2 regions of the Planococcus sp. MB-3u-03 genome follow, and region 2 is predicted to be linked to the other one. Evidence: riboswitches for the same ligand, from Rfam matches in the RefSeq annotation. Region 2 holds a riboswitch; the other holds the start of a gene.
The links. Region 2 has a riboswitch for thiamine pyrophosphate ahead of thiT (energy-coupled thiamine transporter ThiT). Riboswitches for the same ligand answer to the same signal wherever they lie in the genome.
Positions count from the first base shown of each region.

Region 1: another riboswitch for thiamine pyrophosphate. It lies ahead of CW734_RS09630 (ABC transporter substrate-binding protein); the one in region 2 lies ahead of thiT (energy-coupled thiamine transporter ThiT).

Region 1 covers NZ_CP025135.1:1,660,913-1,668,896, forward strand. The annotation lists gene CW734_RS09595 (hypothetical protein) at 1-657, opposite strand, end outside; gene CW734_RS09600 (hypothetical protein) at 896-1,426, shown strand; gene CW734_RS09610 (GNAT family N-acetyltransferase) at 2,873-3,436, shown strand; gene CW734_RS09615 (nitroreductase family protein) at 3,553-4,200, shown strand; gene CW734_RS09620 (MarR family winged helix-turn-helix transcriptional regulator) at 4,307-4,735, shown strand; gene CW734_RS09625 (putative quinol monooxygenase) at 4,767-5,063, shown strand; TPP riboswitch at 5,160-5,270, shown strand; gene CW734_RS09630 (ABC transporter substrate-binding protein) at 5,398-6,405, shown strand; gene CW734_RS09635 (thiamine-binding protein) at 6,405-6,698, shown strand; partial or broken gene CW734_RS09640 (ABC transporter permease) at 6,698-7,461, shown strand; gene CW734_RS09645 (ABC transporter ATP-binding protein) at 7,454-7,984, shown strand, end outside.
Region 2 covers NZ_CP025135.1:1,002,368-1,010,351, forward strand. The annotation lists gene CW734_RS06195 (DHA2 family efflux MFS transporter permease subunit) at 1-1,241, shown strand, start outside; gene CW734_RS06200 (DEAD/DEAH box helicase) at 1,350-2,507, shown strand; gene CW734_RS06205 (aminopeptidase) at 2,507-3,730, shown strand; gene CW734_RS06210 (SGNH/GDSL hydrolase family protein) at 3,743-4,687, shown strand; gene CW734_RS18255 (hypothetical protein) at 4,724-4,894, opposite strand; gene CW734_RS06215 (M20 family metallopeptidase) at 4,958-6,040, opposite strand; TPP riboswitch at 6,180-6,279, shown strand; gene thiT (energy-coupled thiamine transporter ThiT) at 6,377-6,952, shown strand; gene map (type I methionyl aminopeptidase) at 7,113-7,865, shown strand; gene CW734_RS06230 (hypothetical protein) at 7,911-7,984, opposite strand, start outside.

The sequences.
Region 1 (7,984 bases), 660 kb from region 2:
GGAAATAAGGAAAGTCGGGAAATGCGTGTCCTTTTCGCTCGGCAATTCGTGCTTGAATACGGTGAAGATCATGGCGCCGGAAACGAGCGAGAAGACGATCGATTTGAACAGCGGCGTCAGTTCAGTCGTCAAAGCGACAATCCAGCCGGCGACAATGCCGACAGCCAGTATATAACGACCGTATTTATTGTACTCCACAGGAAACTTCCGCCACATATCATGGGCGACCGCCATGAAATGCGGACCGATCGCGACGCAGTAGAACAAAGCTTGAATGGCTGACACTTCAAATGACAGGACAGAGTAGGATACGAGCGCGTTATAGAAAGCATAAAACACGATGACAGACCAGAAAGTAGAGGTGTGGGAAATATAATTTTGCTGAATGACGATTTGAATGCCGACAAATAAGACGACACCGAGAAGGCCGATGAAATAGATTTCCGACTCCATCGTTAGCTGCCGGTACGGTTCTTCGATCGCCGCTTGCTGCTTATGAAGTGTGGGGAGCAGGTAGATAAAAATATACGAAACAGCTAGCCTGCCTGAAAACGAGAACCATTTCACTTGCTTCAGTTTATCTCGAGGCACCAGGACGCTCGCGAAGAAATGGATCAAGATAAATACTATGCCGATCAAGAACGGTATCAACAGCATGACCCAAGCCTCCTGTCAGATGGAATGATCTGGTGAATGGCAGAATTTCATGAAATTAAAAAAATATCATGATTAATATGTGATGGTTTTTTATATTGTACTGCTTCGACTCCAAATAATGAATAACCTTTTAATCTTCAGAAGTGTTGCGCAGTTGAAACTATATTTAATAAGACGATAGGGTTTTTTAGTGAAGAAAGAGAATCTAGTCGAATGACTAAAATTTCGGAGGCTGAAGATGAAAGACAATATGCATTATGAACTTACAAGCATGGCGGATACGCCTGAAACATTTTCTTACGCAGAAGACTATTCGTTTTGGATACCGATGATCGAGTATTTCTTTGAGTATGCAGATTCATTTGAAATCCATTGTTGGAAAGAAGAAAGCGCAAAATTCGAAGATATTATAAATTCGTTGCCGAATGTAGAACATGATAACGATGGCCAGTTGCTTATTGCAAGTGGACAATTAAATGAAAAAGCGAAAGAATTTATTCTTACGCGTTCTCTTGATACTAAAGGCAGGCTGAAGTGGTTCTCCTTATTTTTAGAAAAGCAAGGCGAACCGCTATTTTCGTCTGAACATTGTGGAGTGGAATTGATTGGTTACAAGTTAAACGCAGAACAAATAGCGTTTCTAGAAAAGTTCTTCCTGGAGATGTTCGTAGGTTTGAGTGGTGAATTTGATGACGCCTATATCCATAGTTCTGATAATTATGTATCAAACTTCTTTACTATAAATTATTTTATTACTAAATCTATTTAATCGACAAGATTTTTATATACATATAATAGACACGCATATATACTAAATTTTAGTAGATAAGGGGTAATTAGATTGAATCGAAGAGGGACTGGAACGATTTTATCTTGATTGCTGCGATGTTGTACTCTGCAAAAAATATAAGCGCAGCCATATTTGGAAGCGCCACTACCACGTGGGACGAAGAGTTATTCGATATATTTTGTCTTACACAGGAACTTCTTTACATGCCTTGAGTATTATTGCATTTATAAGCGGCATAGTATATATCGGATGGGCTGAAATAGGTGAAATGAAAAAGGAAACTCAAATTAGCATGGAAGGTATAATATTTACAGCCATTACTGAATAGAGTTCAAAAGTAAGAAAGTACCTTCACTCTATGATGTCTTTTATCTTGGTTTAACCGAAGGATTGATCAAAACTATTAAAGGAGAACCACTTATGATTATTCGCTTGTTGAAGTCATTCGCTCTATCGATCGTCTTCTTTTCATCGCACTTATCTCTTTAATCGTTGCTTTCAACGGAGACTCTTTGCTATTGTAACATCAAGACCTTATGGAGCTGAATCTTGGGAAACATCGAGCAATTTGATTGATGCCTATACATATATCCCTATGTTCATCGGCGTTTATTTTCTTTTGCTTTCTTCGATCACTTTTACTATTCCATACTTAAATCTCCAAAAATAAACTACGCTGTAATTATTGGGGAAGAATTATTTGAAACTTCCTGATTATTACTAAAAATTCGTCAATGTTCCAAATTGAACGCAATTGAGTTATCAAATTGTCTTTTAGATTGATTGTATAAAACAGGAGGCAACCAATAATATGGCTGCCTCCCTGTTTATATTTTGTTAAACACAATAGATTGATAACCTTTTATGGTTATTTCTGGTATTCTGTTGATGTTAGCTCACCGGTTTTAATCCCATTTTTAAAAAAGAGATACCTAAAAATAAGTTCAGGATTTGAAATTCACGCTTTTGTAAGAAATAGGCTAGGAGGAGACAATGGTTTTCAAATTTATCGGGTAATTCATTTATTGCTCACTGGAGCTGTCACTATTCTGATTTCTACTTTTTGCATCCGGCGGGCTTGGGAAAATTATACAGATAATGCTTTTCCAAATCCCAATGGCTTTTGCCCATCTTGGTATGGGGATAGGGTGCGTTCTATCTTTCATCAAAAGACAGTCATTTACGGATTAATCATTAGTTTTTGCCAATCCTATTTTATATGATGCTTTTCTATATTTAAAGGGATGCTCATTAAAATCTTGATATATTTTGACTCCCTTTATTAATCTGCTGATGCCAATTCGCTAAGCCGAATAAATTCCTCAGCGTCTTTTACACATAGTGCCATGCCTTTTTCCCAGAATTCTTTTGGGTGATGTCTTCACCCAGATGCTTCAACTTAATATTTTGATTGGAGATAGAATCATGAAGCTAATCAATGAACGGATATACTTGAGGCCAGTTAAGGCAGAAGATGCACAGCTGTTCTTGGATCACACCGAAGACGAGGAAATTCGATACATGACCGGAACAAAAGCCAGGTTTTCGCTTGAGCAAATCCAAGACCATATCGAACAGATCCAACAGGACGACACGCGCTACGATTTTACGATCTGTTTGTACGCAACGGATCAATTGATTGGTGAATTGTCAGTATTGGATATTGACCAGGGCAACCAGAGTGCAGGGTTTAGGATCACCATGAATGCGATGGCACTGACGGGCAAAGGCTATGGCACAGAAGCGATCGAACTGGAGCTGAAATTTGTATTTGATGTGCTGAAGCTCAACCGCCTGCAATTGGAAGTGTTCAGCCATAATGAGCGGGGCATACGCGCTTATGAAAAGAACGGCTTAAAGAGAAGGGTCTTGCGGGTAGTGCTCCATTACAACGGGGCGTTTTCAGACGAAATCATCATGGCAATTATCGAAGCGATTATCAAAAGCAAAAGCAAGAAAGGCTGCAGAAGCCTTTCTTTTTATGGATAAAAATCCTGTAAAACTTTCTGGTTGCATTTTTCTTTAACGGGTTTATATTATGTGAGGCATCAATTAATGAGGGGTCAATTAATATTTCTCAAAACAATTAGGATAGAAAAGGAGCAATTTACCATGAACACTGCAAAACAAAAACCAATGATTTCAATGAAATCGTCAATGGGCGCCGTTCCATTAAACAATACGATCCGGACGTGAAAATCAGCCGCGAGGAAATGACCGAAATCCTGAAACAGGCTTCCACGGCGCCATCTTCCATCAATATGCAGCCTTGGCGTTTTGTTGTTATCGACAGCGCAGAAGGAAAAGAAAAGCTTGCGCCGCTGGCATCTTTCAACTTGGAAAAAGTGATGAGTGCATCAGCTGTCATTGCCGTGTTCGGCGACCTCAACAACATTGAGTACGCAGAAGAGATTTATGGAAAAGCTGTAGAACTCGGTTATATGCCGGAAGAAGTGAAAGAATTCCAAGTCGGCTACTTCAAACCTTTGTATGAAGGCATGTCCAAAGAGCAGATGAAAGACATCGTGCTATTGGACTCAGGGCTTGTATCTATGCAATTGATGCTCGTTGCCCGTGCATTCGGCTACGACACCAACCCAATCGGTGGCTACGACAAGGAAAAAATCGCTGAAACGTTCGGCCTGGACAAAGAGCGGTATGTGCCAGTCATGCTTCTCACGATTGGTAAAGCCGCCAACGAAGGCTTCCAGTCGTACCGCTTGCCGGTCGAGACGACCACGACCTGGAGCTAAGCCAGCCAATCTTGAGTATTCGGTATTTATGTATTATATTTGACTGGTCAATGAATAGTGGGCACAGCTATCAATTGACTTCATCGATTATTTAGGAGGTCTTTCTATGCCGTGTTCATTTTCAAAGCAGGAACAAATGCTGCACCAGTTTAAGGGCCTGACCAATCAGATCAGCCCAAAGTTCGAGCGCTGCACAGGTATCAGTGCGTCACGCTATGAATTATTGTCCCAACTGTATAAGGTGGATGAAATCAATCAATCGACGCTTCAAAAATTGGTCAATATCGACGGCGCCGCGATTACGCGTCATTTGAAACAGCTAGAAGCGAGCGGAATGGTCACGAAGCGCAGAAATCCAGAGGACAACCGCGTGATTTTTGTCAGCCTGACCGATGAAGGCCGCGAGCGCATCATCGAATACCGGAAAGAAAATATGGGCTTCGTTAAGCAAATGCTCCACGATTTCACGTCTGAGGAAGTGGATGCGCTAAGCGATATGCTACAACGTATGCAAGACAATATCGTTGATTATTAAAAAAATATAAATTAAAGGATGGCGAAAACATATGATGATTATCCACGCACATTTGCAAGTAAAACCTGACCAAGAACAAGCGTTTTTAGATGAAGGCAAAACTCTTATTGAAGCATCGCGTCAAGAACCAGGCAATGTACAATACGATTTGATGAAATCGGTCGAGCAGGACGGCCATTACACGATGGTCGAAGTATGGAAAGATGCGCAAGCAATCGAAGCCCATAACGCGAGCGAGCATTTCACGGCATTTTCGAAAAAAGCAGCCGGATTCATGAGCGCGCCGATGGAACTCAAAGTCTATAGCGGTGAAGCTGTCCCAATGTAAGAAAAACTTGTTTGTTCAAATGAGATGCCAGACAGTGCTTGAACATCTCGGTGAACTGTGACAAGATAGACCTTGAAAGACAAATGCTAATTTCATAAAACACATGTGGGGAATCGGTGTTGCCGATTGAGAGAATATCCGTGAGATATTGACCCTTGGAACCTGAACTGGCTAATACCAGCGGAGGGAACATATTCAAATCGGTCTATTCTGCGATGATATGCGCCCAAGGTTTCTATAACCTTGGGCGCTTTTTTGTATCCGCAATTGGATATGTCCCCTGAATCAGCTCCTGAAATCATCTTTTATGAATTCATTCAGAGGGGGAAACAAGATGAAAAAATGGACGATTGCCATTGCGCCGGTATTGCTGCTGGCGGCATGTACAGACGAAGCGGAAAATCCGGGCAGCGATGTGGCGAATGAACAACAGGGATTACAAGAAGTGACGATGGTGTTGGATTGGACGCCAAATACCAACCACACCGGATTGTATGTGGCGCAGGAAAAGGGCTATTTTGAAGAGCAAGGGCTCGATGTCGAAATCATCTTGCCGGGTGAAGCGGGCGCCAATCAATTGGTCGCCTCCAACCAGGCGGAATTCGGCATCGGGGCACAGGAAAGCTTGACGGAAGCGAGAGTCCAGGGAATCCCGATCGTCTCGATCGCGGCGCTCATCCAGCACAACACGTCCGGATTTGCATCACCTAAAGACAAAGGCATCGAATCGCCGAGTGATTATGAAGGGAAAACTTACGGCGGATGGGGCGCGCCGGTCGAAAAAGCAGTGCTTGGGTCCATCATGGAACAAGACGATGCCGATGTGGGAAAAGTCGACATCGTCAATATCGGCAATAGCGACTTTTTCACAGCGGTCGAACGCGACATTGATTTTGCGTGGATCTATTACGGCTGGACGGGAATTGAAGCCGAACTGCGCGGCGATGAATTGAACATGCAGTATTTGACGGACTACTCGGACAAACTGGATTATTACACCCCGATTCTGATGACCAATGAAAACTTGATTGCAGAAAATCCGGAAACCGTTCGTGCATTCACCAAAGCAGTGTCGCAAGGCTATGAATTCGCCATCGATGAGCCGGAACAAGCAGCTGAGATCTTGATCGAAGCGGTACCAGATTTGGACCCGGAACTGGTGAATGCGAGCCAGAAATGGCTGTCGCCGAAATATCAGGACGATGCCGCGAAATTCGGCGAACAACAAGAGCAAGTGTGGGCGGATTATGCAGCTTGGATGTTCGGCAACGGGTTGCTGGATGAGGAACTGGACGTCGAGCAGGCATACACCAATGAATTTTTACCGGAGGAGGAAAACTGATGGGCAATGCACTATTAAGTATTCAAATCATCCCGAAAACCAAAAACGGGGAAGACGTTATTCCGTATGTGGACAAAGCGATTGCCGTCATTGAAAAGTCAGGCGTCCCGTACCAAGTCAATCCATTGGAGACGACGATGGAAGGGGATCTGGCGCAGTTGTTTTCAATCGTCGAAGAAATGAACGAAGCGATGATCGAGTGCGGCAGTTCGAACGTCATCTCACAAATCAAAGTGCTGTATCAGCCGAGCGGCGCGTCGATGGATAAATTGACGGAGAAATACCGGCCGTGATGATTGTGCGAAAAGGATGGAGACCGGTTCTGGTCCTCATCCTTTTATTGATCATCTGGCAAGTGCTGGTGCCACTGTTTGAAGTGCCGGACTGGCTATTGCCGACCCTTATCAGATCGGGCTGGAAGCGGTAAAAGTTGGCCAAAACTACAGCGGGCATCTGATTGCGACAATTCGTTTGTCGATCCTCGGCTTTTTATCGGATCGTCGATAGGGCTCGGCGTCGCGATGCTCCTCCATCTCGTGCCGAAACTGCGGGAGACCTTTTATCCTTTGTTGATTTTATCGCAAAATATCCCGATTATCGTTTTGGCGCCGCTATTGGTCATTTGGTTCGGCTTCGGCTTTGTGCCGAAACTGATTATCATCATTCTCGTGTGTTTTTCCCGATCACTATCGCGGCACTTGACGGGTTCAGGCAGACGAGTGGCGAGTTGCTGCATTATATGAAAATGGCCGGAGCTAACAGACGCCAGATTTTTGGAAACTCGAATGGCCGCATGCGATGCCGTCGATCTTTTCAGGCTGGAAATGTGCGGCGACCTATAGCGTCATGGGCGCTGTCATTTCTGAATGGCTCGGGGCGCAGGAAGGCATCGGCGTCTATATGACGCTCGCCTCGTCGTCATTCCGGACGACGCAAGTATTTGTCGCGATCCTGTTGATCATGTGTTTGAGCATGCTATTTTTTGCGGCGATCGTGTTACTCGAAAAGCGGGTCATCCGCTGGAAAACGAGCGGGGGAGGGAATTTGAATGGCTGAATTGGCGATTGAGCAATTGACGAAAAGCTTTGACGGGACCGAAGTGCTGAAAGAGTTATCATTGAATATAGGAGACGATGAATTTGTCGCCGTGCTCGGCCCTTCCGGCAGCGGTAAAAGCACGTTATTTCATTTAATTGGCGGGCTTTATGAGCCGGATGCAGGAAGTATTCTATTGGGCGGCGAGAACATCAACGGCCAAAAAGGCTCCGTCAGCTATATGCCGCAAAGCCCGTCGCTGCTTCCGTGGCGCACCGTGCTGGACAATGTTTTGTTAGGGGCTGAGATCGCCGGTCACAAAGACCAGCAAGCAGCCATTCAAATGATGGAAAAAGCAGGCCTGGCAGGTTATGAGCAATCGTATCCGCACCAATTGTCCGGCGGCATGAAGCAGCGCGCCGCCTTTATCCGCAGCCTATTGAGCCCACAGCCGCTCATTTTGCTGGACGAACCGTTTTCAGCGCTCGATGAATTCACCCGTTCAGAAATGCAAAAATGGCTGCTTGATATTTGGCAGCATAAT
Region 2 (7,984 bases):
TCATTTTCATTGTCGCCATGTCCCTGTTCTCACTCGGGACTTTGCTTGCCGCATTGTCGCCGACATTTGCTATTCTGTTGATCGGGCGTATGGTCCAGGCGTCAGGCGCTGCACTCATGATGCCTTTATTGATGAATGTCATGCTGGCCGCCTTCCCGGTTGAAAAAAGAGGGCAGGCGATGGGCGTCTTCGGGATGGTCATGGTCGTGGCGCCAGCAATCGGCCCGACGCTCTCGGGCTTCATCGTCCAAACCTACTCATGGAGAATCCTGTTCTTTATCGTATTGCCGGTAGCCTTGATTCCGTTACTCCTCGGGATCTTCAAATTGAAAAATCTGACCTTCCAAAACCGCGAGCTGTCACTTGACCCATTGTCTCTTGTGCTATCGAGCCTTGGGTTTGGCGGGTTGCTTTACGGATTCAGTTCGGCCGGCTCACTCGGCTGGGAAAATCCAGCTGTTTACTTGACGGTAGCAATCGGCCTCTTGTCCTTAACGGTCTTTGTGTTCCGCCAAATGAAGCTTAAAGAGCCGTTATTGGAGCTGCGCGTCTATAAGTACCCGATGTTCGCATTGTCTTCGGTCATATCGGTTACCTTGTCGATGGCAATGTTCTCGGCCATGATCCTCATGCCGATCTACATCCAGACCATTAAAGGCATTTCCCCGATTCAATCCGGCTTGATGATGCTGCCGGGTGCGCTCGTCATGGGGGTCATGTCCCCGATTACCGGACGCATTTTTGACCGATACGGAGCTAAAGTGCTGGCACTGCCTGGCTTGGCTCTTGTTGTCATCACCACCTACCTGTTCAGTAATCTAACGCTGGATACGGGTTACTATGAAATCATGGCCATCTATACATTGCGCATGTTCGGCATTTCGATGGTCATGATGCCGGTCATGACCAATGGGCTCAATCAATTGCCGATGAAATCCTATCCGCACGGAACGGCCATCAATAATACTTTGCAGCAAGTTTCCGGCGCGATCGGTTCTGCATTTCTAGTGACCTTGATGAATACGCGTACGGAGTCGGCAGCACAAGATTTGGTGGCTTCCGGCACAAGTGCACAGGCAGCCACCATCCCTGCCATGCTTGAAGGCATCAACTTTTCGTTTACGGTGTCGACTTACATCGCGCTCGCTGCTTTCCTGTTGGCGTTATTCATTAAAAAGCCCGACCAGAAAGCAACGGAAAGACAAAAAGAACGCGTGTACAAACAACGCTATGCAGATTGAAAAGAGGCAGTTCCTTTTAAAAAGGAACCGCCTTTTCATTTGCCGAAAAAGGCGGCCAAGAGCCGGATATGGTACACTTAAGGCATCGAAAAGAAGGTGGAATGACACATGAATTTTATAGAAGAACTAAGTCCTGTCTGGCAAGATAAATGGAAACAAACCGGTTTTACCGAGGCGATGCCGATCCAGGAACAGATGATTCCGGAAATGCTCGCAGGAAATGACATCGTAGCGGAATCTCCGACCGGCTCGGGAAAAACCTTGGCTTACCTGTTGCCGATCTTGGAACGCGTTGATCCGAAAAAACCGAATACGCAGGCGATGATCATCGCCCCGTCACAAGAGCTCGCGATGCAAATCGTCAACGTTTTGCGTGAATGGACAACGGGAACGGATGTCACTGTCACGCCGTTGATCGGTGGAGCGAATATCCAGCGCCAATTGGACAAGTTGAAGAAAAAACCGACAATTGTCGTCGGCACACCAGGGCGCCTGAATGAATTGGTCAAGACCAAAAAACTTAAGATGCACGAAGTACGCATCATGGTGCTCGACGAAGGTGACCAATTGATGGCCCGTGAACACCGCGGCATCATGAAGGACCTTATCGAAAGAACGCAGCAAGATCGCCAGCTCGTGTTGGTATCGGCGACCATTACAGAGGAAATCGAATTGGTCGCAGAGCGCATGATGAAGCAACCGACGCGCCTGCAAGTATCGGCAGAACAGTTGCCGAAGCAGGGCAAAGTGACGCATTCATTCATCAAAGTCGATGAGCGCGACAAGACCGATTTGCTTCGCAGTTTGTCGCATATGACAGGCGTAAAAGCACTGGCGTTCGTCAACAACCTCGACCAAGTGCTGATGAAGGAAAGTAAGTTGAAATTCCGCGACGCAAAAATCGCGACTTTGCATTCTGAAATGAAAAAAGAAGAACGCAAGAAAGCATTGGACGATTTCCGCAAAGGCGAGACGGCTGTATTGATCGCGACCGAAGTGGCAGCACGCGGCCTTGATATCGACCAATTGACGCACGTCATCCATGTCGATGCGCCGATGACAGTCGAGCAGTATTTGCACCGTTCGGGCAGAACCGGGCGCGCAGGGGCTGATGGTGAAGTATTGACGCTTCTGGCTTATGCGGACGAAAAGCATTATAAGAAACTGACGAAAGAATTGCCGAACAAGCCGGTGCAAAAAATCATGCATGGCGGCGAGTTGATCGAAGGCAATAGCAAAACCATGACAGCAAAGGGGAAAAAATGATGAGCTTTCAGGACAAGTTAGCGCAATATGCGGAATTGACTGTCCGTGTCGGCGTCAACATCCAGCCGGGGCAGGAGCTATTGATTGCGACGACGACGGATACCGTGGAATTCACGCGCTTGGTCGTTGAGAAAGCCTACGAAGCCGGGGCTAAGCAAGTCCATGTCGCGTTTTCGGACCCGTCAGTTATACGGACGCATTACGAATTGGCACCGGACGCCGCGTTCCACGAATTTCCGGATTGGGTCGTCAAACAGCGCGACGCTATCATCGACCATAAAGGCGCATTCTTGTGGATCGATGCGGAAGACCCGGATTTGCTTACAGGCATTCCGGCAAAACGCTTAAGCGATGCGCAAAAATCCGCTGGAAAGGCATTGGAACGCTATCGCCAGGCTGTCGGATCCGATAAGATCGCTTGGTCGATCGTTGCGATCCCCTCTGAAAAATGGGCGCAAAAAGTGTTCCCACATGAACAGGATCAAATGGCCGCTCTGTGGCAAGCGATTTTCCAGACCGTGCGCATCGGAGACGGTGACGCAGTCGCATTGTGGCAGGAGCATATCGCCAACTTGGAACGGCGGGCGGCCGCATTGAACGAACGGCGCTACCGGAAATTGCATTACCGTGCGCCAGGAACCGATTTGACGATCGGTTTGCCAGATAGCCATATTTGGATGAGCGGCGCTTCCCGCACGCCGGACCAGGTGCCGTTCATCGCCAATATGCCGACTGAAGAAGTGTATACCGTGCCGGCCAAACTGGAAGTCGAAGGCACCGTGCGCAATACGAAGCCGCTCGTTTACCAAGGCAATATCATCGATGGCTTCACGTTGCGCTTCGAAAACGGCCGTATCACACAAGCGCGAGCGGAAATCGGCCAGGAACTATTGGATGAATTGCTTTTAGCCGACGAAGGCGCAGCATATCTTGGGGAAGTAGCACTTGTGCCGGTTGAATCGCCGATTTCGGCTTCCGGCATTTTGTTCTACAATACCCTATTCGATGAAAATGCATCGAATCATTTGGCAATCGGCGATTCCTACCCGACTTGCCTCGAAGGCGGAAAAGACTTGGAACGCGATCAATTAAAGGATTACGGATTGAATACGTCGATCGTCCATGAAGATTTCATGATCGGTTCGAGCGAGATGGATATTGATGGCATTACGGAAGACGGCAAGACCGAAGCGATTTTCCGAAAAGGAAATTGGGCATTCTAACGAGGTGAGCATATGAAAAAGACGATGAGTGTGATGGCGGCAGGGCTTTTGTTATTGGCTGCAAACCCGGCATCTGCGGAGCCACAAATACCTGCCGCTTATGTAGCCATCGGCGATTCGCTGGCGGCAGGCCAGACGCCGAACCGGGCGATCGACAGCGGCTATTCGGATTTGATTGCGCAGGAATTGACGCGCAACCAGCCGCTGGCGTTTTATTCGAAAGACTTGGCGTTTCCTGGATTCACCACAGGTGATGTCTTGGAAAGCATCGAGTCGGATGAAGCAAAAGAACTGCTCGGCCAGGCGAACATCATCACAGTTTCTGCCGGTGCGAATGATTTGTTGCGCCTTGTGCAAGCAAATGCCGCTGAAGGCGCTTTGAGTTTTGAAGAGATCCAGGCAGATTACGCACTGAATGCGGCGCGTGAAAACGTCGAAACGATTCTGGCTGAACTGGAAGAGCTTGCCCCATCAGCCGATATCTATGTCATGGGCTATTATTTTGCATATCCCCACGCCCGTGATAGCCAAAAGCAAGGCACGGCTGGGCAGCTGGAACAATTAAACGCCATTCTCAAACAGGAAGCAGAACAAGCCGGCGCAACATTTGTCGATGTAGCCGACCGTTTCGGTGAGGATGCGGTGGACCTCGTCCCGAATCCCGCGGATGTCCATCCGAATATGAATGGCTATCAGGAGATGGCGAACGCATTCTTCGAGTATTACGGGGAAGGGTTTAGAGTGGAAGATGCAGAACTGCCGGAACCGGCGCCTGTTACTTTTGAAGAAATCCAGCAAATGCAGGAAGAGGAACAGGAACAGCCATCAAGTGAAGCGAATGAAGCAGAAGAAGAGCCTGCTTCTGAAGACGCTTCAGGTGACGAGGCTGCCGCCAAGCCTTCCGACGGCGAGGATCTGGATTATCTAGCGATCCGCCAAGCATTGCCGCTCATTTAAAAGCTTGAACCATATAAAAAGGCCGGAGAAAATGGATCATTTTCTCCGGCCTTTATCGTTCAGCGGCTTTTCGTGAATCGCTGCGGTTGCGTGCATCGTTTTCATTGTTTGCGTTGTTCTTTTGCGGTTGTTCATCACTTTGCGGATGATCGGGTAAGCAATCGGTCCGTATTTAATCGCAGATCTGACAAGTCTTCCAATAGCCATATTTATCGCTCCATTCATTTTTCGTATTGAGGTTTAGTAGAGTTTTCCCGGTTTCAGCCTTTATTAAACATCGGTCGGGGCGATGGCGTGCGCGATTAAAATATCCTTGTAGGAATGGACGCTTGAAATGGAGACGTATTCTGCGTTGCCGTGCCAGTCGTCTCCGCTCGGCCCGAACTCGATGGCGCCTTGTCCGCCGATTTTCTCGGCATAATAACGGGTGTCGGCAGCACCGTGCTGGCCGAACAATACCGGCTGTTCCGAAAGCGTCGATTCGACGGCCTTCATCAAGGTCTGGATGTACGGATGGTCGTCCGTCGTCGTCAAAGCAGGGGTCGAACCGCTCGCTTTGAATTCCATGTCAACATCGAGTGTTTCGGCCAGCTGTTCCATCTGGCGGACGATCTCGTCTTTGTCTTGCCCGGGCATGAAGCGGATATCGTAGGACATCTTGCAGATTTCCGGTACGACATTATAACGGTCGCCGGCATTGATGATCGGCAAGTTGACGGAAGGCTGCTCATAGTATTCCGTCGATTCTTTACGGAACGGCAAATCTTTCATGCCGGCATGGAATTTCATCGCCGATTCGATGGCGTTGATGCCTTCCCATGGGCGCGAACCGTGTGCCGGTTTGCCTTTGAATGTCAAATCCATTCTTAGTATGCCTTTTGATTGTAAGCCGATCTTCAAATGGGTCGGCTCGCCGCAAATGACGAAATCGCCGTAATGACCTTGATCGACCAGCCATTTCGATGTATTGCGCCCGCCAATTTCTTCGTCTGTGACGATATGCAGGTGCACTTCGCGCGGCAAGGCGGAAGCATCGAGGTCAACAAATGCCTGCATCATCGCCGCGACCCCGGCTTTCATGTCGGCCGACCCGCGGCCATACAGTTTGTCGCCTTCTTCGATTGGGGAGAATTGCTCTTTATGTCCCGGCACGACGTCGACATGGCCGTTCCAGATGATCTTTTCGGCACCTTGCCCTTTAGCTGCTGTCAGCATGAGGTAGCCGTCATTATCGTGTACTTCGACTTCTTCGCCTTTCGCCTTGAGCCAGGCAGAGCAGAACATCAGCGCTTCATTCGCCCCTTCTTTCGTATCGCTTTCGATTTTGATCAAATCCTTCAATAAATCAATCATTGATCCGGCAGTTTTTAAACTGCCTCCACCACCTTCCACAAAGTTTGCTATTTTCTAACTACCCTAATCCGTTTGGCTGAAACGGCCTTGCAAGCCAAACTTACGTTGTGTACAATACACATAATAGCGGAATAATTGTATGCACCACAAGGGGAGCTTTGGCTGAGAGTGAACGATTAAGTTCTTACCCTTCGAACCTGCAAGTTAATGCTTGCGCAGGGATGTGGATGGAAAACCGGCCCAAGCGGCGCCAGGATCTGTCCTGGCGCCGTTTTTTATATGGTTTTTAAAAACGGCCCTTCTGGTGATGTGCAAATCCAAAAGGAGGCAGTTTGAATGAGAAATAAACGTGTATTGTTAATGGTCGAAATTGCGATTTTTGCAGCTCTCGGCTTTGTATTGGATTTTATCGCCTTTCGCATGCCGCAAGGGGGATCGGTCAGCTTGGTCATGATTCCGATCGTGCTGATGGCATTCCGGAGGGGCGTCGCAGCCGGTGTCGTCACGGGTCTTCTGGTCGGCTTGCTGCAGATTGTCACTGGTTTCATCTCGGTTGCGCCGCTGTCGTTCGGCTTTGTCGTCATGCAAGTCATTTTGGATTATTTGCTGGCATATGGCGTCGTCGGTTTGGCCGGAATGATGCGGGGCCGCTACTTGGAAGCCGTGGAGGCGAAAAAGACCGGGAAAATCATTGTCATGGTCGCACTCGGTGTCTTGATTGGTTCATTTCTCCGTTATGTGATCCACGTCATTACGGGGATCCTGTTCTTCGGCATGTTTGCTGATGGCAATGTCTTCATCTATTCAGCCGTCTACAACGCCACCTATATGATTCCGGTCGCAATTGTCGCGGCCATCGTTTGCTCGTTGCTGTTCATTACAGCGCCGCGTTTGACGCAGCCCGATTCATGATTAAAACCGCCTAGTGATAGGCGGTTTTTTTGATGGATAAAGAAAATAATGAACGCTCTTCATTGGTTATTTATGGGAATTTCCCGAAAGGTATGAGAGGCGAGAGCGGCTTATTCTATGTTATAATGCTCAAATAGAATAGTTTGAAAGAAGGGTCAGTATGATAGCGACTAATGAAAAAGATATTGAAGGTTTGAAAAAAGCCGGACAGATGGTGGCAGAAATCCGCGAAACGATGAAAGCGGCCGTGAAGCCCGGCATCACGACGAAAGAACTCGATGAATTGGGCGGCCGCCTGTTCAAAGAATGGGGCGGGGTCTCTGCTCCGAAATCAGAATACGATTTCCCCGGTTATACATGCATCAGCGTCAACGAAGAAGTGGCGCACGGGATTCCAGGAAAGCGCGTCATAAATGACGGAGACATCGTTAATATCGACGTGTCCGGATCATACGGTGATTATTTTGCGGACACTGGAATTTCATTCGTGGTCGGAGAAGGGCACGAAGCGAAAGAAAAGCTTTGCCAAGCGGCGGAATCCGCATTCGAACGCGCCATGATGAAAGTGAAAGCGGGTGCCAAGCTGAACCAGATCGGTAAGGCAGTCGAACGCGAAGCGAAAGACCAAGGCTTGTTCGTCATCAAGAACCTGACAGGGCATGGCGTCGGAAAATCGCTTCACGAGGCGCCGCAATATATCCTCAATTATTACGATGCGTGGGAAACGACAATCTTGAAAGAAGGCATGGTGCTTGCAGTCGAGCCGTTTATTTCCCAAAAGGCCGAGCATATCATCGAATCAGGCGATGGCTGGACCTTTATCACGCCGGACCAATCGCTCGTCGCACAAATCGAACATACCGTACTCGTCACAAAAGGCGAACCGATTTTGCTGACGAAACTCGAAAAATAAAATCATCGAATATAAAAAAACAACCATCAGCCGATGGTTGTTTTTTTATGGCGTCATAATTGGTTTTGCCGGCTTTTTCTTGATCAACAAGATGCCAGTCAATAAAACGCCGCTCAGGA